One region of the Acetobacterium sp. K1/6 genome, then DNA from elsewhere that is predicted to be linked to it. Evidence: predicted binding sites of a transcription regulator. Region 1 holds the regulator's gene; the other holds the start of a gene.
The links. The regulator Rex, encoded in region 1, represses fermentation and respiration genes when NADH is low (regulators of the CRP and FNR family bind a similar motif). The targets are predictions, from matches to a motif close to ATTGTTAANNNNTTAACAAT.
Positions count from the first base shown of each region.

Region 2: acsD (acetyl-CoA decarbonylase/synthase complex subunit delta) is a predicted target of Rex. The motif match lies at 11,820-11,839, and genes of this name have one in related genera.

Region 1 covers NZ_JAXQGA010000001.1:150,556-165,670, reverse strand. Annotated here, with positions in the region: gene U2P91_RS00790 (glycoside hydrolase family 3 C-terminal domain-containing protein) at 1-482, shown strand, start outside; gene tsaB (tRNA (adenosine(37)-N6)-threonylcarbamoyltransferase complex dimerization subunit type 1 TsaB) at 603-1,289, shown strand; gene rimI (ribosomal protein S18-alanine N-acetyltransferase) at 1,286-1,729, shown strand; gene U2P91_RS00775 (TIGR01906 family membrane protein) at 1,722-2,426, shown strand; gene tsaD (tRNA (adenosine(37)-N6)-threonylcarbamoyltransferase complex transferase subunit TsaD) at 2,444-3,454, shown strand; gene groES (co-chaperone GroES) at 3,692-3,976, shown strand; gene groL (chaperonin GroEL) at 4,007-5,638, shown strand; gene U2P91_RS00755 (hypothetical protein) at 5,735-5,968, opposite strand; gene abc-f (ribosomal protection-like ABC-F family protein) at 6,025-7,953, opposite strand; gene U2P91_RS00745 (redox-sensing transcriptional repressor Rex) at 8,102-8,731, shown strand; gene U2P91_RS00740 (helix-turn-helix domain-containing protein) at 8,880-9,260, opposite strand; gene U2P91_RS00735 (FMN-binding protein) at 9,391-10,221, opposite strand; gene U2P91_RS00730 (putative manganese-dependent inorganic diphosphatase) at 10,286-11,908, opposite strand; gene U2P91_RS00725 (alpha/beta hydrolase) at 11,940-12,863, opposite strand; gene U2P91_RS00720 (DNA internalization-related competence protein ComEC/Rec2) at 13,048-15,115, shown strand, end outside.
Region 2 covers NZ_JAXQGA010000016.1:31,000-46,114, reverse strand. Annotated here, with positions in the region: gene U2P91_RS13425 (CooT family nickel-binding protein) at 1-53, opposite strand, end outside; gene acsB (acetyl-CoA decarbonylase/synthase complex subunit alpha/beta) at 171-2,306, opposite strand; gene U2P91_RS13415 (hypothetical protein) at 2,482-3,111, opposite strand; gene acsB (acetyl-CoA decarbonylase/synthase complex subunit alpha/beta) at 3,293-5,461, opposite strand; gene U2P91_RS13405 (AAA family ATPase) at 5,536-6,321, opposite strand; gene cooS (anaerobic carbon-monoxide dehydrogenase catalytic subunit) at 6,348-8,246, opposite strand; gene acsE (carbon monoxide dehydrogenase/acetyl-CoA synthase methytransferase subunit) at 8,533-9,318, opposite strand; gene acsC (acetyl-CoA decarbonylase/synthase complex subunit gamma) at 9,387-10,727, opposite strand; gene acsD (acetyl-CoA decarbonylase/synthase complex subunit delta) at 10,747-11,682, opposite strand; gene U2P91_RS13380 (DUF3786 domain-containing protein) at 11,869-12,525, opposite strand; gene U2P91_RS13375 (DUF3786 domain-containing protein) at 12,525-13,172, opposite strand; gene acsV (corrinoid activation/regeneration protein AcsV) at 13,190-15,115, opposite strand.

The sequences.
Region 1 (15,115 bases):
AAGAGATTATGGGAAATGACCATAATAGAGAAGACGATTTTTTTATGACCATGTTAGCCAACACCCCGTTGCGTAAGTTAGTCGAGTTTTCTAATGGGATATTTACTGAGGAGTGTATTGATAAGATTATTGAACTGGTCAATTCAGATGAGTCCTTGGTGGGGATTACCTTTGAAAAATTGGTTAATTGCACTGAAAAGAAAAAGGGCTTTTTCAAAAGTCTGTTTGGCGGCCATGATGAAGAGTACCTCTGCATCCACTCTAAAGTACGGGAGCTGGTCGACGATGACGATGTCATGAAGATTTTAAGAAATTATTTTGGCGATGAAACTTTTGAAAGTGACTATCTGCAGATGGCTATCAAAATGGGGATCTGTTTTGATAAGGCTCAGAAATTACTTCCCGACGAGTTTTTCTCCGACGAAAAACTAAAACAAATTGATAAAGAGTTGACTGCACTCGCAAAGCTTAAAAAGAAATAAAGAAATTTAATGAGAAAGCGTGCCGATCACTAATAAGTGATGATCGGTACCTTCTCTTTGTAAAATAGAAGGATTTTCAAAAGTTTAATGATAATATAATTTGAGAAGGAAAGATAAAAAATGAATACACTCACCATTGATACATCGACCATTGTGGCATCGGTTGCCATATTAGATGAAGAAAAATTAGTTGGCGAAATGATTATTAATCATCAAAAAAAACACTCGGAGAAACTGATGATTGCTATTGATCATTTGCTCAGTGATGGGGGGCTTTCCATAGCGGATATTGATGTTTTCGGCATTGTTTCCGGTCCGGGTTCTTTTACCGGGCTGCGTATTGGCATGGCTACTGTTAAGGGATTTGCCCAGGCCCTCAATAAACCGGTGGTCGGGGTGTCCACCCTGGAAGCCCTGGCGATGAATATTCCCTTTGCCAAGGGTCTGATTTGTCCGCTCCTGGATGCCCAGAGAAACCAGACCTATACCGGGGTTTTCCATTTTGAGGACGACCAGCTGGTTCGGGATATGGCCGATGCGGTGATGGAAATTGATGATCTCATTGCTTTTTTAAAAGCGAGAAATGAGACCATCTATTTTTTGGGTGATGGCTTACCGCGGTTTTCACAAATCCTGCAAGAAGCCCTTCCAACCGCCCGGCTGGTACCTAATTATCTCAACATGAATCGGGCGTCATCAGCGGGTGCCCTGGTCTTGGAGCGAGCATTAAAAGGCGAAACCAGCCATTATCTGGAAGTGGAACCCTTTTACATCCGGCCTTCCTACGCCGAAGAGCATAAAAAATGATGGTCCGCTATCGTTTAATGAGGTCCCAGGATGTCCCTGGGGTTTTTAAGGTGGATCAGGCTTGTTTTTTACATAATTGGACCCAGGATTCCTATCATGCCGAAATAAAAAACTGTCTCTCAAATTATATTGTGGCCGAAGCGGACGGCGAAATTATAGGGTTTGGCGGTTTTTGGCAGGTAATTGACGAAGCGCACATAACTAATATTGCGGTGCTAGAAGCTTATCGACAGATCGGGGTTGGGCAAAGCATTATGAATGCGATGCTTGCTCTGGCACAAGAGAAAGGCTGTGTGGGAATGACCCTGGAAGTAAGAGGGGATAATCAGCCGGCCCTTAATTTTTATTTAAAAAATAAGTTTACCCGGGAGGGTCGACGTAAAGATTACTATGGCCTGGGAATGGACGCAATCATCATGTGGAGGTATGGACTTGAATAAAAGCATTAAAATATTTTCGGTGTTGCTGGGAATTTTGTTTCCAGTAATAATTTTTATCAGCGGCATTGAAGTGGCAGTCTTTGACAAAGCGTTTTATATGGACCAGATGGAAAAGAATCAGGTCACTAAAAACACTGGTGTTTATCCCCCGGATATGGAGTTGGTGGTCACAGAAATGATCAGCTACTTAAAAGGAAACCGGCAGGATTTTGACATCAAAGCCCGTTTGGCTCCGGAAAACGCCAAAAACGTAGTGGATTATGTGTCTGTTTTCAACGAGAAAGAAATCACCCATATGGATGATGTCAGAGATCTGCTGTTATTCTTTCTTGGCCTTCGAAACGCGGCGATGAGTCTGGCACTGATAGCCTTTGTGATTCTTTTAAAATACAACAAGAAGGCCATACTCAAGGCTTTATTTTATGGATCGACCATTTTTATGGTAATCTTTCTGATTATTGGCGCATGCTTTATTTTTAATTTTAGCGACACGTTCATTCTTTTTCATCAGTTGTTTTTTTCGAACGACTTATGGATTATGGATCCATCAACTGACCGACTCATCTGGATTGTACCCGAGCCTTTTTTCTTTACCATGATCGGTCGAATGGTCGCCTACATCCTGGTACCTCTGGGGCTGACGACCCTCACAACGGGGCTGGTGTTATTTAAACAAACACGAACAAATAAATTGTAAATTTAATCGAGGTAAACATGAAAATTCTTAGCATTGAGACGTCCTGTGATGAAACATCTGTGGCCATTGTAGAAGATGGTCGAAAAATACTGACCAATCGGATTTATTCCCAAATTGATATTCATCAAAAATATGGGGGCGTAGTGCCGGAGATTGCTTCTCGCAATCACGTGACCAAACTGCCTTATATCATCGATGAAGCCCTGGAAGAAAGCCGGCTGACCCTGGCTGAGATGGATGCCATTGCCGTGACCAACGGTCCAGGTTTGGTGGGGGCACTGCTAATTGGTCTCTCAACGGCAAAAGCGATGGCTTACAGTCTGGGAAAACCGCTGATTGGCGTACACCATATCGAAGGTCACATTGCGGCTAATTTTCTGCAGTATCCAGAGCTTACACCGCCCTTTCTGACATTGGTAGTATCTGGTGGCCACAGTCATCTGGTATTAGTGGAAGATTACCAGACCTTTAAGGTTTTGGGACGAACCATTGATGATGCCGCCGGGGAAGCCTTTGATAAAATTTCCCGAGTTTTGGGGCTGGGATATCCTGGCGGTCCGGCCATTGATGCGGCGGCAAAAAATGGCAACCCCGACGCGATCCCTTTTCCGCGGGTGATGCTCGATAAAACCCAGTATGATTTTAGCTTTAGTGGCTTAAAATCAGCGGTGCTTAATTATCTCAATGGCAAAAAAATGAAAACCGAAGCGATCAATCCCAATGATGTGGCGGCTTCTTTCCAGATGGCTGTTATCGAGGTGTTAGTGAGCAAAACCATCGCCTGCGCCAAAAGCATTGGTATGAAGACCATCTGTATGGCCGGAGGGGTATCCTGCAATTCGCTATTGCGTGAAATGATGGGGCAGGCAGCAGTAGCAGCAGGCATGACCCTGTTCTATCCTGATCCCATTCTCTGCACCGATAATGCCGCCATGATCGGTTCCATGGCTTATTATAATTATATCAATGGGAAAGAAAGTGACCTGAGTCTTAATGGCATTCCAGGTTTAAAAATTGGTACCCGGTAATGAAACGAGTCAGGGAAGAATGCTTAAGTTAAAAGGGTAAACGCATTTATATAAAGAGAACTGTATCCTCTTTAAAAATTAAAACAATCTTAAAAAAAATTAAGATCAACAAAAAGGGAAAAAACACTTGCAATCAATCTGCAAATCATTTAAAATACTATTAGCACTCAGGATGAATGAGTGCTAATAAAAGAAAAAAAGGTACAAGGTACCCAATATAATCAAATGGAGGAAAAAATGAGTTTAAGACCTTTAGGTGACAAAGTAGTTATTAAAGTTAAAGCTGAAGAAGTAAAAACTTTAGGTGGAATTGTTTTACCAGGATCTGCCCAGGAAAAACCACAGCAGGGTAAGGTAGTTGCAGTTGGAACTGGAGAAATTATTGATGGTAAAAAAGTGCCATTGGATGTTAAGGTAGATGATGAAGTTATCTATTCCAAATACTCCGGTAATGAAGTGAAAATTGGCGATGAAGAGTTTTTAATCATCCGTCAAGCTGATATTTTAGCAATCGTAGAATAATAAAATTTAGAAAAACAGGAGGAAAATAATATGGCTAAAGAAATAAAGTTTCGTGAAGATGCCAGAGAATCACTGATCGCTGGTGTAGACAAATTAGCAAACACCGTTAAGGTAACATTAGGACCAAAAGGAAGAAATGTTATTTTAGCAAAATCATATGGTTCACCAACCATCACCAATGATGGGGTAACCATTGCCAAAGAAATTGAACTGGAAGATGCCTTTGAAAACATGGGTGCTCAGCTGGTTAAAGAAGTCGCTACCAAAACGAATGACGTTGCTGGTGATGGAACAACCACAGCCACCTTATTGGCTCAGGCAATTGTTCGAGAAGGTAACCGTAATGTTGTTGCCGGTGCAAATCCAATGGTCCTCAAAAAAGGAATTGAAAAAGCAGTTGTGGCTGTTGTTGAAGAATTAAAAGCAAACAGCAAAAAAATCGAAAGCAAAGAAGCAATCGCTCAGGTTGCATCCATTTCGGCAGCTGATGCTGAAATTGGTAAACTGATTTCCGAAGCCATGGATAAAGTTGGTGATGACGGTGTTATCACAGTTGAAGAAGGCAAAGGCATGGGTACTGAACTGGAATTTACCGAAGGGATGCAATTTGACCGTGGTTACTTATCAGCCTACATGGCAACGGATACCGAAAAAATGGTTGCCATCCTTGATAATCCATATATCTTAATCACAGACAAAAAAATTACAAATATTCAAGAAATTTTACCGATTCTGGAACAAATCGTTCAATCTGGCAGCAAACTGTTAATCATTGCGGAAGATGTCGAGGGCGAAGCATTAGCAACATTGGTTGTTAATAAATTACGAGGAACCTTTAACTGTGTCGCTGTAAAAGCACCCGGCTTTGGCGACCGACGTAAAGCAATGTTGGCTGATATTGCGGCATTAACGGGTGGCGAAGTTATTTCGGATGAACTGGGTCTGGAACTTAAAACTACCACCATCGAACAATTAGGTCGTGCCCGTCAGGTTAAAGTTGATAAAGAAGATACTATTATTGTTGAAGGTAGCGGAAACAAAGACGCGGTGGCCGAACGAATTCGTCAGATCAAAGCGCAGATTCCAGAAACTTCTTCAGAATATGATAAAGAGAAATTACAGGAACGTTTGGCTAAATTATCTGGTGGCGTAGCGGTTATTCAGGTTGGTGCAGCCACCGAAACTGAACTTAAAGAAATCAAATATCGAATTGAAGACGCCTTGAATGCGACTCGAGCAGCGGTTGAAGAAGGCGTTGTATCCGGTGGTGGTACTGCTTATATCAATGCGATTCCAAAAGTTGATGCTTTAATTGAAACCCTCGAAGGCGACGAAAAAACTGGCGCTTACATTATCCGTCGGGCAATCGAAGAACCAATGCGTCAAATTGCTGATAATGCTGGTCTTGAAGGCTCTGTTATTGTTTCGCAAATGGCTGGTAAAAAAGTTGGCGTTGGTTATGACGCTGCTAAAGGTGAGTTTGTTGATATGTTCCAGGCTGGAATCATTGACCCAACCAAGGTAACCCGTTCTGCGATTCAAAACGCAGCCAGTGTTTCGGCAATGTTCTTGACGACTGAAGTAGCAGTTGCCGATCTTCCTAGCGAAGATGCCGGTATGGGCGGAATGCCAGGCGGTATGGGCGGAATGCCAATGATGTAAGCCTTAAGGCTACATCAATACGATTAATCGATTTAAATAAAATAAAAGGCAGTCTCATTTCGAGGCTGCCTTTTATTTTTAAGGATTTAGAACCGTTTAGTCAACATCGTAGGGGATACCAGCAAAAAGTACTTCCATTTCTGGTTGTTCCAATTCAGCCAGTTTGACAATCAGACCGTTAAGCAGGGTGATCATTGACTGGGCATCTGGGGATTCGTCATCAGTTGGTTTAGCGGCGTACAGGGCAATCAGCATAGTATTTCTGGTGGTGCCTTTAACATCTTTAAACAGGGTATTTAAGACTCTTTTTTCATTCGTTGTTAGTTTCATTGTTTCCTCCAAAATTTTTTAAAGTATTTTACAAAATCACAGTTGTACATTAAAGTTTACTCGTTTTCCAGAGCCATCAGGGCGATCTCCCAGGAATCAGTCAGTTCAGACAGCTGTTGCTTATGCGCTTCATAGGTGAGATTGATTTCTGCTGCCAGGGTGAGATTATCGTAGAAATCCGGGGCACACATCGCGGCTTCAATGGACTCGATTTTTTGTTCCGTTGTTAGAATGTCTTCTTCGATTTCTTTAACTTTTTTCTTTAAGAGCCGCATTCTGGCTTCTTCTTCTTTTTGTTTCTTGCGATCCGTTTTCTGTTGTGTTTTAGTTGGAACGGTTTTGTTTTCAGCCGCAATAACCGCTTCCCGTTCGGAAGCATCGGTCTTATGTTTTACATAGTCGTCATAGTTGCCCAGATGGATTTCCATACCATCGGCAGAAAATTGGTAGATCTGTGTTGAGATCCGGTTAAGAAAATATCGATCATGCGAGATAAATAGTAGGGTTCCTTCATATTGGCTCAAGGCACTTTCAAGAATTTCCTTGGTATCCATGTCGATATGATTGGTGGGCTCATCCATCAGCAGGAAGTTCGATTGGGAGATCATCAGACGGGCCAGTAGCAATCGTGCCTTTTCACCGCCAGATAGGGTGTTGATTGGTTTGAAGACCTCGTCACCCACAAATAAAAAGGCTGCCAGGATATTTCGCAGTTCGCCTTCAGTCAATTTTGAATCAACATCCCACAGCGCTTCTAAAAGATTTTCGTTGTAGAATTTCTTTAGATCCTGATGCTCCTGATCGAAATAGCCGATATGAACTTTTTGACCCCGGCGAATTTCACCAGCATCAGCGGCCAGTTTTTCTTGCAAGATGCGAAAGAGGGTCGTTTTACCAGCGCCATTGGGTCCGATAATACCGATTTTGTCGCCGCGATGAATTTCGAAATTCATATTTTGAAAAAGCAGACGATTATCAAAGGATTTCTTGAGCCCGGTTACCGCTAAAACATCATTGCCACTTTTAACCCGGGGAATAAAGCTAAAATGGCTGTTATGAGTAGTTTCGACTTTATCGAGTAGCTCAATTTTGTTTAAGGCCTTTTCCCGGCTGGAAGCCCGTTTAGAGCTTTTAATGGAGTTATAGGCCCGAAACCGATCAATGACTTCCTGCTGGTGTTTGATTTCTTTCATTTGTTGCTGATATTGGTGGTTTTGTTCCATCAGATCCTGACGTTTTTTAACGGCGTATTGGGTATAATTGCCATGATATTCCTTAACATTTTTCTGCGTCACTTCGATAATGGAGGTACATACCTTGTCAATGAAATAGCGGTCATGGGACACGATGATAAAGGTTCCGGGGTAATTCTTCAGGTATTGTTCCAGCCATTGCAGCGCATCGATGTCTAAGTAGTTGGTCGGTTCGTCGAGTAAGAGCAGTTGCGGTTCCTGAAGCAGAATCTGACCCAGAGTAGCCCGCGTTTTTTCACCGCCGCTGAGCATTGAGAAGGCTTTGTTCTGGTCTTCTGCCTTAAAGCCCAGGCCATTGATAACCCCGCGGATGCGACTGGGGTATTCGTAGCCATGATTTTTGGCAAAGCTTTCCTGAAGCTCCCCAAACTCCAGCATCAGTTTTTCCTGATCCTCACCAGAAGCGCGCGTAATGGCATCACCGATCTGTTTGATTCGCTTTTCCATCTCGATCAGCGGTTTAAAAACATCGGTAAGCATTTCAAGCAGCGTGGTATTTTCGGCGACATTGGATTCCTGGGATAAATAGCTGATCGATAGTCCGTTTTTTATACTGATTCGCCCGGTGTCAGGAATCAATTCTCCGGTAATCAGTTTTAAGAGGGTTGATTTCCCGGTGCCATTTCGGCCGACCAGACCGATTTGCTTTTTTTCGTTAATGGAAAGATTGAGTTTATTAAAAATTTCATGGATGCCATAACTAAAATGCAAATTTTCTATATTGATTAACATTATTTCACCTGTTTTCGTTTTAGTTCAGTTATTTTAGGTTCACTTTTACTATTCTATCAAAAAAATCCACAAATTAAAATGAATAATTTGACGTAATTGATACATATTGATATAATTAATCATTATCCGAAAGAAAGGAGAAGTTATCATGCATCGCTTCTCAAAAAAAGTTTCTATGACCGTTGTTAAACGGTTGCCAAAGTATTACCAATATTTAAGTGATTTACAGCTCAATGATATCGAAAAAATATCATCCCGAGAACTAGCAAGTTTAATGGGACTGACAGCTTCTCAAATCAGGCAGGATTTAAATTCCTTCGGAGGTTATGGTCAGCAAGGTTATGGCTATAACGTGGGAGAATTAAAGGAAGCGATCAAGGAGATTCTTGGTCTTGATAGTGAATATAACTGCATTATTATCGGTGCTGGAAATATGGGTCATGCCATAGCCAATTATGAACGCTTCAGGCGGGAAGGTGTCATCCTAAAGGGTGTCTTTGATGTTGATCCACTCATGGTTGGGACTGTCGTTGGTAGTGTTGTTGTAAAACATATGGAAGAACTTGATGCTTTTGTAAAGTCCAATGAAATCGATATTGCTATTTTGTGCGTACCCCGGGAGGTGGGCCAGAAGGTGGCGACTCAGGTAACCGAATTAGGGGTGAAAGGGATTCTTAATTTTAGTCCATTGGACTTGGATGTCCCCAGTGATGTTGTTGTCGAAAATGTAAATATTACAGATAGTTTGTTTACCTTAACCTATCTGCTGGGCGAGTAACGACGAGCTAAGAATAGTAAGAGTTTGATTGACGATCAGACTCTTTATATTTTTGCGTGAAATAAAAAAATAACTAAAAAAGAAACACGGATTCCGTGTTTCTTTTATTTATAACAAGCTATGTAAACATAATTTTCATCGTTTTTAATTACTTCCCGCTGGAACTCTTAAAATTAATAAAATCAAGAACTTCCTGCTTGTAGCTTTCAGGGAAAGAGAAGTAAGAAGAAAAAGAATCAACTTCTTCGTTGGAAAACACGTAAGATTTTAAAAATTCTTCACAGGTCATCGGTTTGGGATTGCTTGGTAAAAGTTTTGGCTGGTCGGTTCTGCATAATAAATAGTCAACAGAAACTTCAAAAAAATCAGCGATCTTAATCAGTAATTGGTTTTCCGGTAAATTCTTATCTTTTTCATATTTAGAGATAGAGCTTTTGTTAAGATAGAAAAGATTGGCAAAATTTTCCTGAGTAAGTCGTTTAGAAATTCGCAACGCCTTTAATCGAGTACCAAAAGTATTATTTTCCATTATTTTCACCTTCTTTCAGCTTAGAATTGTTGGCATAAATGCACTGGCCATTGCTTTATTATAACACAGCTTTAACATTTGTCAAGAATTTCAGTTGAATTTAAGTAATAAAATTTAAATTGGTAAGGCATCAAAAGGGCGATCTCGCTTCTCTTAGTAGTCGCAGACACTCCTCGTATTTGGCTTTCTCATGGATTGCATCATTGGCAGGAAATGCTGATTCCAAGGATTGATTATTGACTGCCGTTTGAGTTATTGTGTCAAATAAAGCATTAAAATCTGCGTTTTCCGGAGAATCAGTTGATTTGCGTTTTGATTTTCCGTCTTCGGTTATAATTTCATCGTAATTAAGAGCAGTCAAAGTTGAACCATTAAAAGTGGCTTCCAGGACCCCTTGATAGCCATCGTGATCGGGTGGGGTGATGATCGTGTAGGTATCAAGGGTATCAATTTTTATTGGTTCTTGATCACCTTTTTTAGCTTGAGCAAAAATTTTCTTTGCTAATTTTACATAGCGTTCAGATGTTTGGGTCGCCCCAGAGATAGCATCTATTTCATCAGGGTTTTGAGAAGATATCAGTTCGTTATAAAGCCGGAGGTAAAGGCTACTTAAATTCGTTACAACTAAATTTGGCCAGGTTTTATCGGGGCCATCCACAGCCAAGCGATCAGTTTTACTTCGATCAATTTCTTGAAAATTCACCTTGGTAATGAGGCCGTTCTTGATGAAAATATTTAATTGTTGAGCGTAACCTCTACCATCATAGTAGCTTGTCGTGGCTGTATACTGGCCGTCGATCAGGGCTTCTAAATTTTTAGTAGGCATAATTGCACCGGTTGTGGGATCGTTAATCAGCTCTTTTTCCACGCATCCGGTTAATAAAAGCGGTATCAAGGCAGCGGCCAGGATAAAATTGCCAAGGCGAAAAGCGCTACCAGTTTTAAATTTATTGTTTTGCATCATCATCACCAATTTTCATAGTATCTGTAGTCAGTGCCTATCCAGTGTTTGTTCAGTACTGGTACTAATAAGCTGAGGCGTTCATCAATGGCGGAACGATCTGTTTTTTTCTCGAAAAAACGCCATTCATGTATTTACTGAATTCCCCGGGTTGGAAACCGAACGCCAGCTGAGCAAGATTTTTAGCGTCCCCGGCGATGATCAACTCGGTTCCTCCTAAGATAATGTCGGTGACCATTAAAAGGGTCAGATCCAGGTGTTCTTCCTCACACAATTTATTCATTTCCAGTAGAACCCCATCCAATTTATTAAATATTCCCCGGAAATCCCCAGTGTTAATTTGAGATACCCCAATTTTATAGGATCCCATGGTAAAGAGTTTCCGGTCAGTGGATAGGATTTCAAAAGGGTGCATTTCTTTTAAATTACTACCGGCCACGAGCATTTTTTCACCGTAGCTTTTAATGTCAATCGCAAGCATTTTAGCCAATTTCCGGGCGATTGTCCGATCCTCTTTGGTGCAGGTGGGTGAATTAAACAGTAGCGTATCAGAGATAATGGCGCTGAGCATCAGACCCGCCATCACACGAGGGATCGGGATCTTATTTTCATGGTACATTTTTGCCACGATGGTTGCCGTACAGCCAACCGGTTCGATGCGAAGATAGAGAGGTGTGGCGGTTTGTATTTCTGCCACGCGATGGTGGTCGATGACTTCAATGATCTCAGCTTCTTCGACACCAATAATGGATTGATTCCGTTCATTGTGGTCTACCAGAATAACCTTCTTGCGGCTAAAGTCAATCAGGTTACTCCGGGAAATGGTTGAAATGACCTTTCCGTCTTCATCCACTACCGGGAAGCGATCATGATCAGAGGTCAGAATATTCTTTTTGACATCATCGATGGTTTCATAGGTCATAAAATACTCCAGATTATTTTTCTGGTAATATTTTTTTATCGGAATTCCCTGACATAGAAGACGGATAACTTCAAAGGGACCAAAGGCAACGGTTAGAATAGCCCCCTGATAGTCGTTGGGAATTGGCATGTCAAACTCCGGAGACGCGTTTGAAACAATAATGATGCCAGCACCGGTGGATAAAGCCCGGTTTAGATAAATATCCTGCTCAACGGTGACCAGAATGTCCTGGCTTCCCAGGGTTTGACCCGCCTTTATTTCGGTGATGGTGTACACATCCCCGTGCACCAATTCGGATTTGATTGATCCGTAAACACGGGCGCTTAGCAATTCAATAATGTTTTTCAGCGGGGTTTCGCTGTCCCGTAGCAGGGATTTTGAAAAAGCATCCGTGTAAGCTGGAATAATGTCTGACAGGGAAACCATACCGATCAGTTTGTTGTCATCGCTGACCACTGGCAGGGAGCGGCCGGGATGATCGATGATCTGCCCCATTGTTTTGGAGACGGAGTCCTTCTCATTGGCCATCGAAAAATCGGTGAGAACCAGATCGGAAACCTGGGGCTTGACATCTTTGATCAATTCGGGCAAATCTGCCCCAAAGGTATCCAGAACAAATTGGGTTTCTTTATTGATCGGCCCCAATCGGGCTGGGAAGACCTGGGGATGTCCCAGGGTTTGTTTTAAGTGGGCATAAGCAATGGCAGAACAGATGGAATCGGTATCTGGATTGCGGTGCCCGAAGACATATACTTTATGGGTCATCGAGGGACCTCCTTTTTGTTTAGATAGTTTATTAGGCATTCAAAAATCGTAGTACGTCCCGATAGACAAGATCTCGTTTATCTTCATTAAGAATTTCATGTCGCATCAGTGGATAGAGAATGAGATTAACCTCTAAAGCGCCAGCATTTTTTAATTTTCGGGTGATATGAACCACTTCTTTGCCCATCCCCCCGACAGGGTCATCCCGACCAGCTAAAAAAAGGAAGGGGAAATCGCTGGGGATTTTTTTAAGGTTGGACGCCTTTGCTGAGTAGTCAATACCATAAAATAAATCGCGGTAAAATCCGGCACTGCAGGTAAATCCACAAAGAGGATCCTCGATATAGGCATCGACATTGTTTTTGTTCATGGAAATCCAATCGTATTCGGTGCGGTTGGGTTTGAATTTTTTATTGTAGCTGCCAAAGGAAAGATCAGAAAGCAGTTTAGAAGGTGTTTTCTCACCCTTTTTTCGGATCTCCCAGCGGGCGATAAGGCTGGCCGTTTTACGCATAAATCTGTTGATGCCGATGGTGGTGCCAATAATAACAGCCCCGTCATAGAGTTCGGCGTGATCGATGACAGCTGTTCGGGTTACCACTGAACCCATGCTGTGTCCGACGATAAACAAGGGTAGATCCGGGTAGATCTCTTTAAGCATGCCGGAGATCTCTCTAACATCTGCGACAACGCGTTTCCAGCCATTACCGCTGTCAAAAAAACCGGGATTGCCAGAATCTATGCCAGTTTGACCATGCCCTCGCTGATCGTGAATGACAGCCAGGTAGGAGTGGCAATATAAAAAGTCCATAAATTCATGATAGCGTCTGGCATGTTCGGCCATGCCATGAACAATCACAACGACACCCTTTGGGTTGGCAGGGCAGGGTGTTTCATAATAAGTCAGCTTCACTTCATCGGAGGCATAAAAACGATTGGTCGTTAAATTAATCATTGGCTGTCCCTTCTTTCGGATTGTCTTTAATCTATTTTCATATTATAACAAAATATCTTAAAAAAAACAGGGTTACCCGTACTAAAAAGAAGATAATCGGTGTATAATTAAGATAAAATTGTTAGGAGTATTGAAAATGAAATTAACGGTACTTGGTAATAAGGGACCCTTTAAGGTTATTTAAATGAAGCGACCGTTATTATGGGGATTTATTACCCTAAGTATGGGTATCGCCGGAGTTTATTATCATTTACCGCCTTGGGTGATGCTTGGTTTCATCGGCTTTCTGGCAGGAGTGCCGTTCTTTCTCAAAAATATCAAAATCGCCCAGATGGTATTCGTCCTTGGGTTATTCGGGGCAGGTGTTATTTTGGGCTACGGAGCCTTTCCGGAGTCGGATGCGTTGGAAACCTTCTATGAAAAAGACGTTTCGCTTATCGGGATAGTCACCGATTATCCGATTCGCTTTGAAAATCGCTTAACCATCAATCTAACGACTAAAGAACTGGTCACGACTGCAGAGAAGAACAATCGTCTTGAGGACGCAAAGGGGATCCGAGCAACGCTCTACTATCAGGCAGATGCGAACGCGACCGACGAGAATGAAGCGTTAGCGACTGCCACAGATCAGCAATTAAACCTTGTACCTGGTGATGTGCTGTTATTACAGGGTAAACTGTCAAAGCCGGCCGGAAAAAGAAATCCTGGCGGTTTTGATTATGGCCTGTATCTAAAATCCCGGTCCATTGACGGGTTGCTGACGATCAAACCCGACAATCTTTTACACGTCGGTCAGGAAACGACAGTACTCTACCAGATATTGGGCATTAAAAGAGCCTTGGAAAATCAATTGGAGGCCAGCTTTTCACGGGATGTGTCAGATTTGCTCAAGGGTGTGGTTTTTGGTGAAAAAAATATCAATGAGAATCTGACGAAGCGCTTTCAAGATGCCGGCGTCACCCATGTTTTATCGGTTTCTGGACTCCATGTGGGGTATGTGTTCCTGGCGCTGTCCTTGCTGCTGATAATGGCAAAGATAAAAAAGCGTTATTGGATCATTTTTCTGACCCCGGTTTTACTGTGTTACATTGCCATCACCGGGTTCGCACCATCGGTGATCCGGGCGTCGATTATGCTCCTGTGCCTGACTTGGGGACAGGGAATTCATCGGGAACAGGATGCCTTGAATCAACTTAGTTTGGCCGGACTGGTGATTTTAGGGATCTGGCCGGCACAACTATTTCAAGCCGGTTTTCAACTATCGATGGGTGCGGTACTCGGGATTATCCTGTTTTATCGTCCATTGCTGTATTTGTATGAGAAACGGCGTAATAAAAAGCGGGTGCACAATAAAATAAAATCCGGCCCGGTGGTTCAGGGCCTGGTCCTGACTTTTTGTGCCACAGTGGGCACAATGCCGATTCTTTTATACCATTTTAAGAGCTTTACGTTGATAAGTTTCTTATCTAATTTGCTGGTAGTCCCCTTGATTGGCGTATTTTTGCTAGCCGGGATGGGTTTTCTGATGATCATTTCGATCGTGCCCGCTTTTGCTCCTGTTTTGTCCCTACCGGTGGCATTCTTAGGGGAGTCTATTATTGTCGTGCTGGATGGAATCAATGATCTGGGAAAGGTTGCAAATTTTTTGTGGATAAACCGTGGCGGATTATCCCTGGCTGAAACGGGACTGTTTTTACTGCTGGTCTTTCTGATTTCAGGCTATTTTTATCTCCGCCAGCCTTATGTTCGAAACACGGTAATGAGTTTGGGACTGGTGCTGGTGCTAATAGTGATGGCAACGCCGCTGTTTCCCAAAAATCTGGTAGTAACGGTTCTTGATGTCGGTCAGGGCGACAGTATTTTGATTGAGACCCCGGGCGGGCTGAACTATCTGGTCGATGGCGGCGGCTATCTCTTTGAACGATCCAATCGGGTTTCAGATCAGGTGCTGTATCCCGCCTTGTATTCAAAAAACATCCGAGCTCTGGATGCCATCTTTTTAACTCACAACCATGTGGATCATAGTCAGGGGGTTGAGGAACTGGTCTTTGATGGTTATCCGGTTAAAAATTTATTTATGAGTATTCATACGAATAATGAAGCGCTTCTTGATCAGCAGTTGGCTCCGGTTTCTTTGTTAAAAGAGGGATCAGTCATTGAAGGGAGTGACGGTGTGACCATTAAGGTATATAATCCCGAAGGGACAATCATCCCCAAAGAGGACGAACAACAGAATAATGCCTCGCTGGTGA
Region 2 (15,115 bases), on a different contig from region 1:
ATTATCTTTGTTTCTCCTTCAGGAGTAATCATATAAGCTGAAGATTCACACATGTTCTTGGTCTCCTTTCTTTTTAATTTAGGCTATTTTAACACAGCCTACCCCTTAACACAAGCTTAAGGGGTGACTGTCATTCATTATAACCGTTTAGTCTTAATTACAACCATTTGTTACATAATGGGGTCCATGGTCAGAGCCGGGTGTCCCTTTGATTCCAGGAACTCCAATACCGCTTCGGAGTCGGTCGCAATGGTTTCATCGCAAACCATGTCAACGAAATTTTCTATCCCTGTTAATTCAAGTACGGCCTTATTTAGACGTTCTGCGACATCATCTTTTAATTCTTTTGGCATCCAGACAATTCGCGTTAGTCCGCCTTCAGCCGACATAAATTTCTTGGACCCGATAAAATGTCGGCCATGTCCCATAAATCCGGGTGTTTGAACGCCGCCACCAGTCATCGACGCCAATTCCCCAAAGGTCATCCCCACCGGTGAGATTTCGCCAAACTCACGGTTAACAATAACAACACCATTGGCTTCCGGCATGATCCCACAGATACATTCAAAACAACCGCAAGAAGTCATTGGATCTTCCAGGATTGAGTATAAGGTTACCCGCTCAACGGCCCCCTGCGATGCTGCCGCAACGGTTTTATTAACAGACTCCCAGATACCAATTTTTTCATCCACAGCAACACCTTTTTCAATCGGTTGGGATGGTCCGGCCGGATCCAATTCCTTGGTCGCTTTACTATCCAACCACGAAACAGCACCGCATAAGCCTAATCGTTCTGGCGTTACCACACAAACATGGCTCGGTGCAAACGACTGACAGAGGGTACAGGTATAGAAGGTATCAACGCTTTCATCGGTTAAGGCGTTTAAACGATCGTCCCGTTGGCTATAAATTGGTTTGACCACTTCTTCTTCAAGTCGGGCCACATCTTCCTGAGTCGTATAAAGCGTTACCTGACATTTATCGACAACGTTATCGAAGTCTGCCCGCATTTTTGCATACAATACTTCACCGATGTGTTTTAAGCGGAATCCTTTTTCATAAGCTTCTTTTGTTAAACGAATCCAGGCAATGTTACGTTGTCCGACATGCATGGCGCCATCGATGTAGTTGGTAAAGTAATGAATCCGTCGTTCTAATACCGATTCAAAATCCTTTTGCATACCTTTACCGGCAACTTCAACCAGAATACCTAAGGGTAACCGCACGACATCAGCACCTGCAAATTGGGCATCGTCAATTTCTGGACCAATTACTGTAATTTTATGATCTTCTATTTCACTTAATTCCGCTTCTCTTACCAATTCCCAGCATTTCGTTTTGTTGCCGCCAAATTCAGCAAACATGGTATCCTTACGGACACGCTCACCTTCAAACGCCGAGGCAACCGAAACGGGAACATCAATTTTTGTAACCTTGATCTTAATATCACGAGCTTCTAAAGAAAACTCAACTGTTTTAGCATGGTCTGCCTGGGTCATTAATGCACCCGGTACTTCCGGCACAGGGACGTCGGCAATCACCGGGAAACCCAGGGCAATCGCTCCCGCTCCCACCGAAACTACAACTTCATTTAATTCGCCAAAGGTATTGACAAAGGCCGGCACCCGTTCTTTGGTGTAGGTTAAAAATTCAGCCAGTTTACCAGGCTCGATGCCACCAAAAATAAGCGCCGCCCGAATTGCCACCGAGACAACATGAATGACAGAGGTCACTTCATGGCCCAAAGGAATGACACGATAATCCAGCCCCATCTTAACTCCGGCTTCCAGCGCCTGCTCGATGATATTACCAACCATAAAGGTCAGTAAACCTTTTTCCTGATAATCTTTTACAATCGCTGCTAATTCAGCAGGGTCTGAGGATTCCCCTAAAAGAACGGCAATCCCGGGAATATCGCCGGTTACCAGGGGCACGCCCAACGAACGAATAATGGGATCCGCCACAAAACCAATGCCCGAATCGTTGGCGTATGGATCACCATCAAGATATCGAATCGCCTCAATAATTTCAGCCCCAACCGCTGTCGCCAGTCCGGCGTTTAACGCTTCGCCCAAATCTTCTTTATTGGTGATCAAACTCTTAAGAATCCCAACTGCTGCCGGTAAATCACCCAATGTCTTTATCTTAACCCCTGTTGCGGCATAAATAATCGGTAAAAAATAGGCTGTATCGGGATATCCTACCGCGTGGCTCTCACCATATTTTTTGATGGCATCATCTACTGCACCTTCTGTTAAACCTGCCACCGCATTAGAACCAGCGTAAATCAAATCTGTCAAACTCATAACAACTACACACTTCCTTTTCTAAAGAAATTCAATACCTTCAGGCATTGGTTAACACTTTCACGGGCGACTAAAATAAAGCAACCGCCCATCAATTGTTTTTCTGCTTTATACGATTAGTTGCAAAATTTGCGTCTCAAGACGATGATCGCACTAGAAACGCAAACAGTAATGATTAGTTTAATTCTTTTTTTGCTTCTACGAGATGTTTATCTGCTTCGCTCATCAATGCAATTGCTTCGATAAGGGATTCAGCGACATCGTTTTTACCGAGTCGGTTCATTTTTTCAACCCAGGTATTATACTCCATCGCGTGATCCTGATTATGGGTAACCCAATGATCCAGCAATAAGCCTAATATCTCGACGTCTTTGTTTTCAACATCACCACCTTGGCAGCAACCGGCGCCATTTTTGGCATGATTTCCACAATGTCCATCACCATGCACGTGAGGATGGGGATGTTCGTGTCCATGGGGATGTTCATGACCATGGGCATGCTCCTGTGTTTCATGGGGATGGGCATGGTCATGCTGATGAGGATGGGGATGGGCGTGTTTATGGGTATGTTCATGCTCATGTTCTGTCGTATGCACATGTTCACTGCCATGATCATGGTCATCACTATGAGGATGACTGTGAGTATGGGCGTGTTCATGATCATGTTCGTGGATATGTTCATGCTCCTCATCACCAGCATGGGGATGAGCATGTTGATGATCATGACTGGTCGTTCCGCTATGAGGATGACCTTCTTCGTGGTCATGGTGTTCACCATGACGATGCAGTTCTTTATTATTACACATATTTTTTTCCTCCTGTTATACTTTAATTTGTGATAATTATAACACTTAATACTTAATAAAACTAGAATTTATCGGGAATTAATCTAAACTAGAATTGTTTTTATCGACTTAAAAAAAAGGCAGAACACATCTGTGCTCTGCCTTCAGGCATGTTACAAAATTCGACTTAAGTCAAATTTAATTACATAATTGGATCCATCGCCAAGGCTGGATGTCCTTTTGATTCTAAGAATTCTAATACTGCTTCTGAATCACTGGCAATTGTTTCATCACAAACCATGTCTGCGAAGTTTTCAATGCCAGTCATTTCTTTTACTGCTTTATTTAAACGTTCTGCAACATCGTCTTTTAATTCTTTTGGCATCCAAACGATTCGTGATAAACCGCCTTCAGCTGACATGAATTTTTTAGAACCGATCAGGAATCGACCATGACCCATGAAACCTGGAGTTTGAACCCCACCACCTGTCATAGATGCTAATTCACCGAAAGTCATACCTACTGGAGAAGTGTCAGGGAACTCACGGTTTACAATGATAACACCGTTAGCTTCTGGCATAATACCACAGATACATTCGAAACAACCACAAGAGGTCATTGGATCTTCAAGAATTGAGTAAAGTGTAACTTTTTCAACTGCACCTTGTGAAGTTTGAGCTACTACTTCATTTACAGAATCCCATGTTCCAAGACGTTCGTCAGTTGCTGTACCTTTAACGATTGGTTGGTTTGGTCCCATTGGATCAAGTTCTTTAGTAGCTTTAGCATCCAACCAGGACACTGCACCACAAAGACCTAAACGTTCTGGTGTAACAACACAAACGTGGCTTGGAGCAAATGATTGACATAATAAACAGGTGTAGAATTCATCAACACTTTCATCAGTTAAAGAACCCATTCGTTCATCACGTTCTGCATAGATTGGTTTAACTAATTCTTCGCCAAGTCGTTTTACGTCTTCAGCATTGGTGTAGATGGTAACTTCACATTTATCAACAACCTTGTCAAAGTCAGAACGCATTTTTGCGTATAAAACTTCACCGATATGTTTTAAACGGAAACCTTTTTCAAATGCTTCTTTGGTTAAACGGATCCAAGCAATATTTCTTTGTCCAACATGCATTGCACCTTCAATATAGTTTGTGAAGTAATGGATACGTCTTTCAAGTACGGTTTCGAAATCTTTTTGCATTTGCTTACCAGCAACTTTAACAACAACACCCATAGGTAAACGTACAACGTCTTTGCCTGCGAACATCGCGTCATCGATATCTGGTCCGACAACTGTAATTTTGTGATCTTCCATTTCGGCTAAATCACCAGTTGTTACAAGTTCCCAACATTCAGTTTTGTTTCCGCCGAATTCAGCAAACATAGTATCTTTACGAACACGTTCACCTTCAAATGCTGAAGAAACAGCAACTGGACAGTCGATTTCAGTAACTTTGATTTTGATGCCACGAGCTTCTAAAGAAGTAGCAACAACTTTGCTGTTGTCTGGTTGATTTAATAATAAGGTTGGTACTTCATTGATATAGGTTTCTGTGATTGCTGGGAAGCCTAATTCGATGGCAGCAGCACCGGCAGCAATAATTTTGTTATCCCATGGTCCAAATACATTTACAAACGCTTTAACACGGTTTTTTGTATAAGTTCTGTGAGCCAGGAAGTCGCCTGGAGGTGTCGCACCAAAGATTAAGCTGGCACGAATTGCAACCGATACAACGTGGATAACAGATTCAATTTCGTATCCCAAAGGAATAACACGAAGGTCGATACCCATTTTAATTTTTTGTTCGATAGCCTGATCGATAACTTTACCAACCATAAAGGTTAATAAACCTTTGCCCTGGTAATCTTTAACGATCGTTGCCAACATTTCAGCATCTTTACATTCGCCGATAATAACCGCAACCCCTGGGATGTCTTCGGTTACAAGTGCAACCCCGAAGCTACGAACCTCAGCATCGGTGAGATGTCCTAAACAACGGGCATCAGTAGTATTTAAATCTTCGACGTGACGACCTTCGTATGGAAGTTCTTCATAAACATATTTAATTGCTTCAATAATTTCTGCACACATTGCCGCAGCTGTTCCAGCATCTAAGGCTTCCGCCAGATAGTTAGTTCTGTTAATATGTTCTTTAGTCAGTGCTAACGCATCTTCCAGTTCACCTACATTGGTAATTTTTTTGCCTGTGATGGCATAAATACAAGGTAAACCATAGGCAGTACCTGGGAATTTCACTGGGGTTTCTTTTCCCTTTTCAGCAACGACTTTGGCTACCATTTCTTCAGCACGTTGTAGGTACTGAGCTTGGCCGTCGTAAATTATATCAAAAAGATTCATATTCATATGGACTTTTTCCTCCTTAGATTAGTTCAATTAACATTAGATTTTTGTTGTTGTACGTGTACTCGTAATTACTTCTTTTTTTCTTCTACAATCGCCAGAATGCTTTTGCCGAGAACAGCAATATCTTCCTTCATCTCAGGATCATCATAGGGCGATTGATTGTTGCGATCCGATTCCGAAATGGCATCCCGGTAATATAAAAAACCAATGATGTTTTCGTCTCCGACTTTTTCTTTTATAAAGGCGATATCTCCGTCATTCCGGATTTTGTTTCCAATAACATAAACCTGTTTTACACCGATATCCATTGCCATGGATTTAACTTTATGAAACGTCTGAATACTACGGACTCCCGGTTCGACGACGACAATAAAAGCGTCAACTGCACCGGCAGTACCTCGACCCAAATGTTCGATGCCTGCTTCCATATCCATGATGACCACATCTTTTTGGTAAAGTACCAGATGGCTCATCAGCATTTTTAGCAATACATGCTCGGGACAGACACAGCCTGATCCCCCAGTATCAACCGTTCCCATGGTTAAGAGTTTGACGCCATTAAATTCTTTGGCGTAGCGTTCGGGAATATCGGCGACCTCTGGATTCATTTTAAACATTGAGCCAAATGAACCGGTATCGGCCGCTGTACGTTCTTCGATCATGTCTTTCATTTCTGAAATAGGAACAATACTGGCAATCATTTCGTCAGTCATACCCAAGGCAAGACCAAGATTGGCATCGGGGTCAGCATCAACTGTTAACACATTAAATCCTTCATCGGCGAAATATCGGCTTAAACTTGCTGAGATGGTTGTTTTTCCAACCCCGCCTTTTCCTGTTAATGCTATTTTCATTTTATCACCTGTCTATCTTTTATAAATTAGATACCTAATCCAGTACGTTTTGCTTCTAAATCTTCCATGATTTTATCAACCATGACAATTGGGTCTTTTTCAAATACGAAGTGAGCGCCAATAAATTCCTGAACATCTTCAGTCATTAATTTTGTAAAGTTTGGTGATCCCAATACTTGTGGAATAACACCCAGGTAAGTATTGATCCCAGAACCAACTACATAGTTAGCAATCGCAACCGCTTTTTCTGACATCCATTCTGGTGCGATACCGACTACAGGTAATAAGGCTGGATCGATTCCTTTTAAATCTGCACATAGGTTTACTAAGTGAAGGATACGGCTGATATCTACACAAGAACCCATATGAAGAACTGGTGGAATGTTTACACGTTCACAAACTTCTAGCAGACCACGGCCACATTTTTCTTTTGCCTCTAATGTTAATAAACCGGCTTTAGCAGCAGCTTGAGCGGCACAACCTGTAACAACACAGATTACATCACGTTTGATTAGTTCTTCCATTACAGTAATATGAGCATAGTCATGTTGTTGTTTAGGATTGTTACAACCAACAACACCAGCAGCCCCACGGATAACACCGGCATAGATAACGTCGGTTAATGGTTTAACAGTTCCCAGTTTATCTTCTAATTGAGAGTTAACAACTTTGTCCAAATGATCGATGATGGTTTCAACAGAGTAACCAACCAGGGTATCTTGTTTGATGTCTGGAATTTCTACTTTGGAAGCATCTCGATTTGGGAAGTTTTCAATTGCAATTTTAACGATTTCGGCAGCATTTTCCAAACCGGTTGCTTCTGAGAATTCGATGTATAAATCGCCAGCGATTTTAGCTTTTTGTGATGTACTGATGAATCGGGTATGGTATGTTTTAGCCAGTTCTGGAAGAGCCGGGAAAATACATTGAACGTCAACAACTACAGCTTCCATTGCACCAGTAATGATACACATTTCTTGTTGGTAGAAGTTTCCGGCAATTTTAATACCATGTCTCATGGTCATTTCATTACCTGTACAGCACATCCCAACGATGTTAATGCCTTTGGCACCAACAGATTTAGCCATTTCAACCATTGCTGGATCTTGAGCTGCTAATACTAACATTTCAGAAAGGTTAGGATCATGACCATGGATCAGGATATTTACCATTTCAGCATCAATTACACCTAAGTTAGAAGATGAAGCACGAGCAGTTGGTGTTCCGTAAAGAATATCAGAGAATTCGGTACCAATCATGGAACCGCCCCATCCATCAGACATACCAGTTCTCATCCCACGTCGGAAGATACTTTCGTAATCTGCAGCACAACCCATATGAGTAGAGTGGAGTAAAGTTACTACTTCCTGGTCAATTGCTCTTGGTTCAATACCTTCTCTTGCCCAAACATCCTGACGCGCTTGTGGTGCTCGTTTTAAGAAGCGTAGAGTTCCAAAAGGTTTTCCAAATTCTTCCAGGGCTAATTCAGCCATTTCGTGTGCCAATGCGTATGTTTCTTTGGTATCAGCATCAACTACATCCCATTCTTTCGCGATTCGTCGTAACTTTGCCTCGTCACGAATTTTGAAAGGACCTTCAGCTTTAGCATGATGCATTGCATGAACGATATCACGGGCATGATCCGAGTGAGCAGATGTACCTGCGGCTACCATTCTGGCAAAGTTTCTTGCAACAATTGTGTCAGCATTAGCTCCACAAATACCTCTTTCAGCACCTTTTCCGGGTACTGGACTTACTCGACATGGACCCATTGCACAAATTCGGCAACATACCCCTGCTTCTCCAAAACCACATTGGGTTTTTTGGGCTGCACGGCGATCCCACATTGTTTCTGCGCCATCTCTCTGAGCTTTCGCAAGGGAAGCTTCAGCGACCTTATCGTAGTTTAAAATTTCATTGCTCATATTTTTTCTACCTCTCTAAATTTTATAATTTATATCAACGCACCCGTTTCGTATAATAGTTATTTTTTACGCATTTGTAAAAAGTTTCGTCATATCTAAAAAAATAATCAAAATCCCCTTTACAAACATTGTTAAATGTTATACAATGTAGGTGAGTGATACATTATACATAGTTGTTTGCTCCTGACCTTCATCTTATCTTGTGCGGCAAGTGATGAATTGTGGTCGGGGGCTTTTTTTTGTGAGTATTTTCAAATACCTGTTTTTCTAATTTAAAAAGGTATTTCTAGAACTCAAGTACTGAATCTGCATAAAGGATATTATTTTTGATAATATCGCAAGCTACGATTGTTTCTCTTAATCGTTTGTCGCATGGATTAACGATTGCAGAACTGAATCCACATTGCATAGCCATTGCTAAAACAGCACAGTCTAATAATGGACGAATATGTTTTGGTGCACCGTTGGATACATTACTTAATCCACCAGTTGTTAACAAGCCCATGTCAGTGATCATTTGGATTGCTTCTAAAACATCAACTAATTGATCTTGCATTCCTTTGATTACAATGAATAATGGATCAAACAATAAATCTGTTGGTTCCATACCACGTTCCATACCACGTTCTAATAATTCTGAACAGTAAGCAATACGTTCGTCATTATTTCCTGGTACACCTTCTTTAGAGCAAAGAGCGATTACCATAGCATCATTAGCTGCTGCTAAATCGACATATTCAATACGGTCGCCTGCATCTGCAGAGTTTACAATTGGTTTTCCTTTTGATCGGTTATAAACCTGGATTCCCGCTTCGATCGCTTTCATGTTCGCTGTATCAAGCGCTAATGGCACATTATCGAAGTTTTCCTGGAGCAATTTAACACCCCACTGCATTAATTCTTCGCCGCCTCTTTCAGCCGGTCCGATGTTTAAATCCAAGTAGTCTGCGCCCGCTTCTAATTGTTCTTTTGCTCTTAAAAGAATTGGCTCAGGGTTTCTATCTGCGAAAGCCTGACGAATTGCAGGAGAGATACAGTGAATTCTTTCACCAATAACCATAAATTTTGACATATTGTTCCCCTTTCAAATTGAAAAAATATTTAGGTGCGCTCGGGATGAGTCCCGAGCACAGATTGATATTATGCTTGCATGTCTCTTAAGAACTTCGGTAATTGCATTGCTTCGTTTGGTCCAACGATTACTTCCCATTCAGGTAGTAATTCAGCTAGATCGCCCTGAAGAACGGCAACTTTACCAGGTAAGATTAACTTACGAGATGTCGTTACATCGGCAACGTTGTTTTCTTTAATGAAGTTAGCAATAACGCTTGATCCAAATTTACCAGCAGCCCAAGCGGTCAGAACAGAGTAACCACCTGCATCTGGAATTGCCAGGTAGGCAGGAACCTTAGATCGTTCAATTTCACCAGCAACAACAAAATAAGATAATGCAAAGTCAACAGTAACTAAAACAGGATCATTACCGGTTGGTTTGTTAAATTCATAAACCTTCGGTTCAACACGCATTGGTTTTTGAGGATCGGTAAAGATGTTTTGTCTTAAACCAAACAGCGGCAATGCAGCGTTAAAGTCCATTTCTTCCATAACAATAATGGAACCATATCGCAGAACAAAAGCCGATGCCAGAGCAATTTGTAGGTTGATATCGCCAGTTGCCAGTTTGTTGGCAAACACGACTGAAGGATAGCCAAATGTTCGGTCATTGCCTTTGATTGCTGCGGTACGAATATCAACTGCATTTGCGTAAGCTTCTTTAATGGAAGTTTCGCCTACGTTTAATACCAGTTTTTTATAGCCCATTTTTTCAATTGCTTCAACTAAGTCGTGTAGTGCTTCGATACTGTCTGCAGAAACACCAAGAACAGCATCTGCAGCCTTAGCTACGTCTACCATCGCTGCTGCGTTATCTTTGGTTGCGCCCATGATGATAGCGCCAGCGCCAGCACCTGCAACCGCTGCTTTTGCTACTTCAGCATCAACAGTAACGATCATTGGAATTTTTCCGCAATCTGCAACTTTTTTAACTAAAGCCGCAAATTTAGCTGCATCAGAAACAAAACGTACGGCGACAACTTCAACCGACATCATTTCGCCGATACGGTCATAGTTTACCTTTTGTAATGTAGCACAAATCGCATCCACATCAGCGTCACTCATTGCATCTGATAATTCAACTGCAAATAAGTTTTTGTTAACCAATGTTTTTTCATGTCTGAATAAGACTGTTTCGCCACCAAGCGCTTTTTCAGTTTCGCCAGCGCCAACTTTGATAGTTTTCATTGGTGGAGCTGTTGCTTCTGATAATAATTCTTTGGACTCTTCTGAAATGTATGGACATTTTTCGATGGGTACAGCACCAGTAGCTGCTTTCATAGAGAAAGCCATACATGTTGGGAAACCACACTCTTTACAGTTTGTCTTAGGAGTGAGTTTAAAAATATCTAAACCTTTTACTGCCATTTGTATTCGCCTTCCTTTCCTAACCTATGATTCCAGCAACTAAGCTTTTGATCGCCTTAACTGATTCTGGATGTCTTACGATGATTGCGTTTGATCCGCCAACAACACAAGCTGCCGCTGTTGATACTTCCATACCAACCCCGCGTGCTTCCTGATCGCCCCATTCCGGTGCATCTTCAAGGGTGGAAACCGCTTCTTTAACGCCCCACGCTTCACCAGAAATATTAGTCATAATTGGCATTTGTAAACTTTCATCATTTTGACCTAGGCCAGCTAAACGAATACGATCCATGGTTGATGCAACATACTCAAAGCCATAGCCTACAGCTGCTGAACCAACATCCATCAGAATATCTTTTCCTTTAACACCTAATTGTGTTAATAAGATATTTAATTGTTTTGCAAGGTTGATATCAACTGAGGATTCTGCGGCTACTTTTTGTCCGTAAGCCATTCCGCCGGCAGCACCGATTGTCTTGTAATTGTCTTCTACAGCAGAAAATAAAACCACATTTTTTCCTTCAAGAGCTTGAGCAACTTTTTCCAGTAACTTAGCATCTTTGTCTGCGTTTTTACATCCTTCTACAACTAAAGGTACGCTAATTGCCGCTTCTACAGCTACCGCTGTCGCGACACAGTTTTCGACTGAATTGTCAGCACCGTTTGGATCAGCACTTTCAAGTTTAATTAACAAGAAGTCCGCACCTGATTTTTCTACTGCTGCTTTTGCCAAAGCCGCTGGGTTTTTAAGATCGTCACCGTAAATTGTTCCAAAGCAATCTGACCATTCATCGGTTGTGTCAGAGATTGCGATTCCAACTGCGGTTTTGAAGCCTTCAGTACCTAAAAATGGTAATGAGTTTTCTCCGCCAATGCTGATAGCTGCATCTCCTACACCTATCTCACATGCGTTGATCTTGCCACTAAATTTTTGTTCTGCTTTTTTGTATGGCATTTTTTTGTTTCCTCCTAACCTGTTACCTTTTTTCAAAATATTTATTTCAAAGCTTCACACTTTAAAACCAAATTAAAACCATTACATATTTTACAGCTTTTTACCTGTATATATAAGTATACACAGATTGTACACTATTAGTTAAAAGTTTGTCAATTATTTTTCGGCATTTTTCTAAAATTTATCCTAATTTTTTTTAGAGTCTAAAGAGAGCGTAAAGGTTTTCAGCGAAATCATCAAAACATCGCCTAAAATTGCCAAATCCTTAATATTAAAGACGTCTGTTAATTTTTTGTCAAATAATATTTGAGCCTCTGCTTCAAACTCATCATCGCCAAACCATAAAATCCAGATGAGATCAACCCCCGGTGTCACCGTAAACTGCCAGGAAAGATCACCCTTACCATAGGTCTTAGCTTTTTGCAGGCTCATATAGTGTTTAAGCTGTTCCGGCCTCTCATTGCCAATTTGCGCAAAAACTTGAATACAGCGTTTATGAAAATTCGAATAATAAATGGGCCCATCCGGAAATTCTTTAAAGCTGATCCATTCGTTGGTTGCTTCTTTTCCGTTGGCATTCATTAAGTAGCGAAGAATAAAAATTTTGACCGAGTAATTATCAAATTCTTCCTCTCGGGCATTCAAAACCAGACCGCTGGGATGAAGTACAAAATAGGATTCACCCAGGACCATTATTTCAAACCGCCCATTTTTCGGATCGAAGGGACAAAGAGACTTTTGACTCATCGCAACAGGATCAAAATTTTTAAATAAATCCCGGTTGATGATATAACTACTTTCCGAAAAATGGGGATCAATATTTAGTATCTTTGATTGTTTCATTATTTCTTGCTGAGTTCTTTTAATGCCGGAATAAAAATATCACCCATTACGGCCATATCCTCAGCACTGAAGGCACTGGGGAAATTAGCATCAAATAATATTTGCGCTTCCGGTGGGAATTCATCATCCCCAATCCAGAGAATAGCAGTCATAAACATATTATTAATGACTTCAAAACGCCATGAAAGATCACCAATACTTTGCGGCTCTGCTTTTAGAACAGCCATGGCCTTTTTTAAACCGTCAAGATTGTAATTAAAGGTAAAGGCAAAACGTTTTAAACAACGCCCTTCAAAACAGGGATAGTAGACATTCCCACCGGAAACATCCCGATAGGCGATGTTTTCGCCGGTGGCCTTAACCCCTTTAGCATTAATCAAATACCGTAAAATCATGGTTTTGAGTTTATAATTATCAAAATCCCGGCTGTCCATATCAGTCACATCACCCTGAGGATAGGTCACCTTATATGGCGTTCCCATCAGGGTGACTGTGAAAAAATTATCTTTTTCATTATAAGGACAGGTACTGTTAGCCGCAATCATCTGGGGATTAAGGTCCTTTAACAAGCCCTTGTAGTGTTCGAAGGGTATTTTATCTTTTCTTTTTTCTTCAATTGCGGTTTCATCCCGTAACGTATTTTCCATTTAAAAATCTCCTATTTTCAGTTTTCCAGGGAAGGAAATAAATTCATATTGGTATGGGGGATAAAACAGGCTGATATGAACTCATCCATATAAGTTGGGTGGACACTTAATTCCATATACGTCATATTCTGAGAAATCTCCCGAATCTTGTCTTTTCCTTCACTGAGGGTCAATGCCAGGTAACATCCCTGCATTGAGCTGTTACCGATGTAGTAATATTTCTCCACCGGGATATCTGGCAACATCCCCAGGGCGATAGCATTGGTAATATCCAGATTGGTACCGATGCCCCCGGCGACATAGATATTTTCCAGAACATCAATGGACATATCCAGACTTTCCATTAAAATATAGATCGCGGAGAAGACCGCTCCTTTTGCCTTGATAAAACTGTCAATGTCAATTTCCGTAATATATACATCTTTAGAACCATTATCCAATTCTTTGGAGTAGAGATAATACTGACCGATGCCGTATTCATCAAACTTGATTCGAGGATGATTCAGATCCCGTTCCATTCGGCCTTTTCCATTGATTATACCCGTTCGTTTCATCTCGCAAATTAAGTCGATGATCCCTGAACCACAAATTCCCACCGGGCTAACCTGACCAATGGTATTATAAAAAGGCCTTAAGTCTCCGTCATTGATAGTAACTTGCTCAATCGCTCCAGGCACAGCCCGGGTACCGCAGCTAATTTCACCGCCTTCAAAAGCAGGTCCGGCTGAACAGGCGCAGGTCATCAGAAAATCTTTATTTCCAAAGACAATTTCGCCGTTTGTTCCCAGATCCACCAGCATGGTGAAATCTTCCCGCATCCAAACGGGTACCGCAAAAACACCGGCGGTAATATCGCCGCCTACGTAACTGGCAACCGAAGGTGCTAAATATATTTTTCCTTCCGGATTAACAGTAATCCCTAATTCTGCACATTTCATTTCGGGGATGTCATTAATGGCCGGAATAAATGGTTCCCGTCTTAAATAGTCCGGATTAAGCCCCAACAGCAAGTGGTTCATGGTCGTATTTCCGGCCGCACAGACCTCATAAATATCTTCTTTGCTGATGCCAATGGTATTGACCAGTTTTTCAATAAGGTTATTGATGCTCTCATCAACTATGGCACGGCGCAGTTTTTCCAAGCCACCAGGTTTTTCTGAATAAACAATTCGGTTGATAACATCCGCCCCATATTTAACCTGGGCATTCCCCATTGAAGCCTTTGTTAAAATCTCATTGGTATTCATATCGACCAGACAAGCCGACACCGAAGTTGTCCCAATATCCAGAGCAATCCCGTACAGAACCGATTTTTCACTGTTTGCCGGTTTGACATCCAGAATTTCAGCCACTTCCCGGCGTTTTAAATAAACGACTTCGATCAAAAAATCATTCTTTCTAAAAGCATCTGGCAGTTTCTTGATGACATTTAAACTGATGGCAATATCTTCATAGCCTAATTGCTGCTTAAAATAAAGCTTTAGACGATCTTCATCAGCACTGTTATCTTCAATGCTGGGACACGGCAACTTGATGATCTCAGACCAGAGTCGGCTGGCATTGGTCATTCCTTCTTTGATCATTTTCTTGCGTACGTATTTAATATTTCTATTCTCATTGACCGACAGATCGGTGATCTGCATTTCGTTTACAAAAGAAGACGCTAAATCCGGTACTTCCACCTCGATATCTTCTATGATGGTTGAATTACATGAAAGTACGATCCCCTGGGCCATTTCTGCTTCAGAAATATGCCGGGATTTTTCTGTTTTAACCTGACCCGACTCTATTTTAACCTTGCATTTACCGCAGGTCACGTTTCCGCTACACGGTGAATCAATCATAACACCAGCTCTTCTGGCGGCTTCTAGTAAATTTTCTCCGTCGCTCGCGATTAAATCAACCGATCTTTTTCCTTTAATATTAAATCGCACCTTATTCAT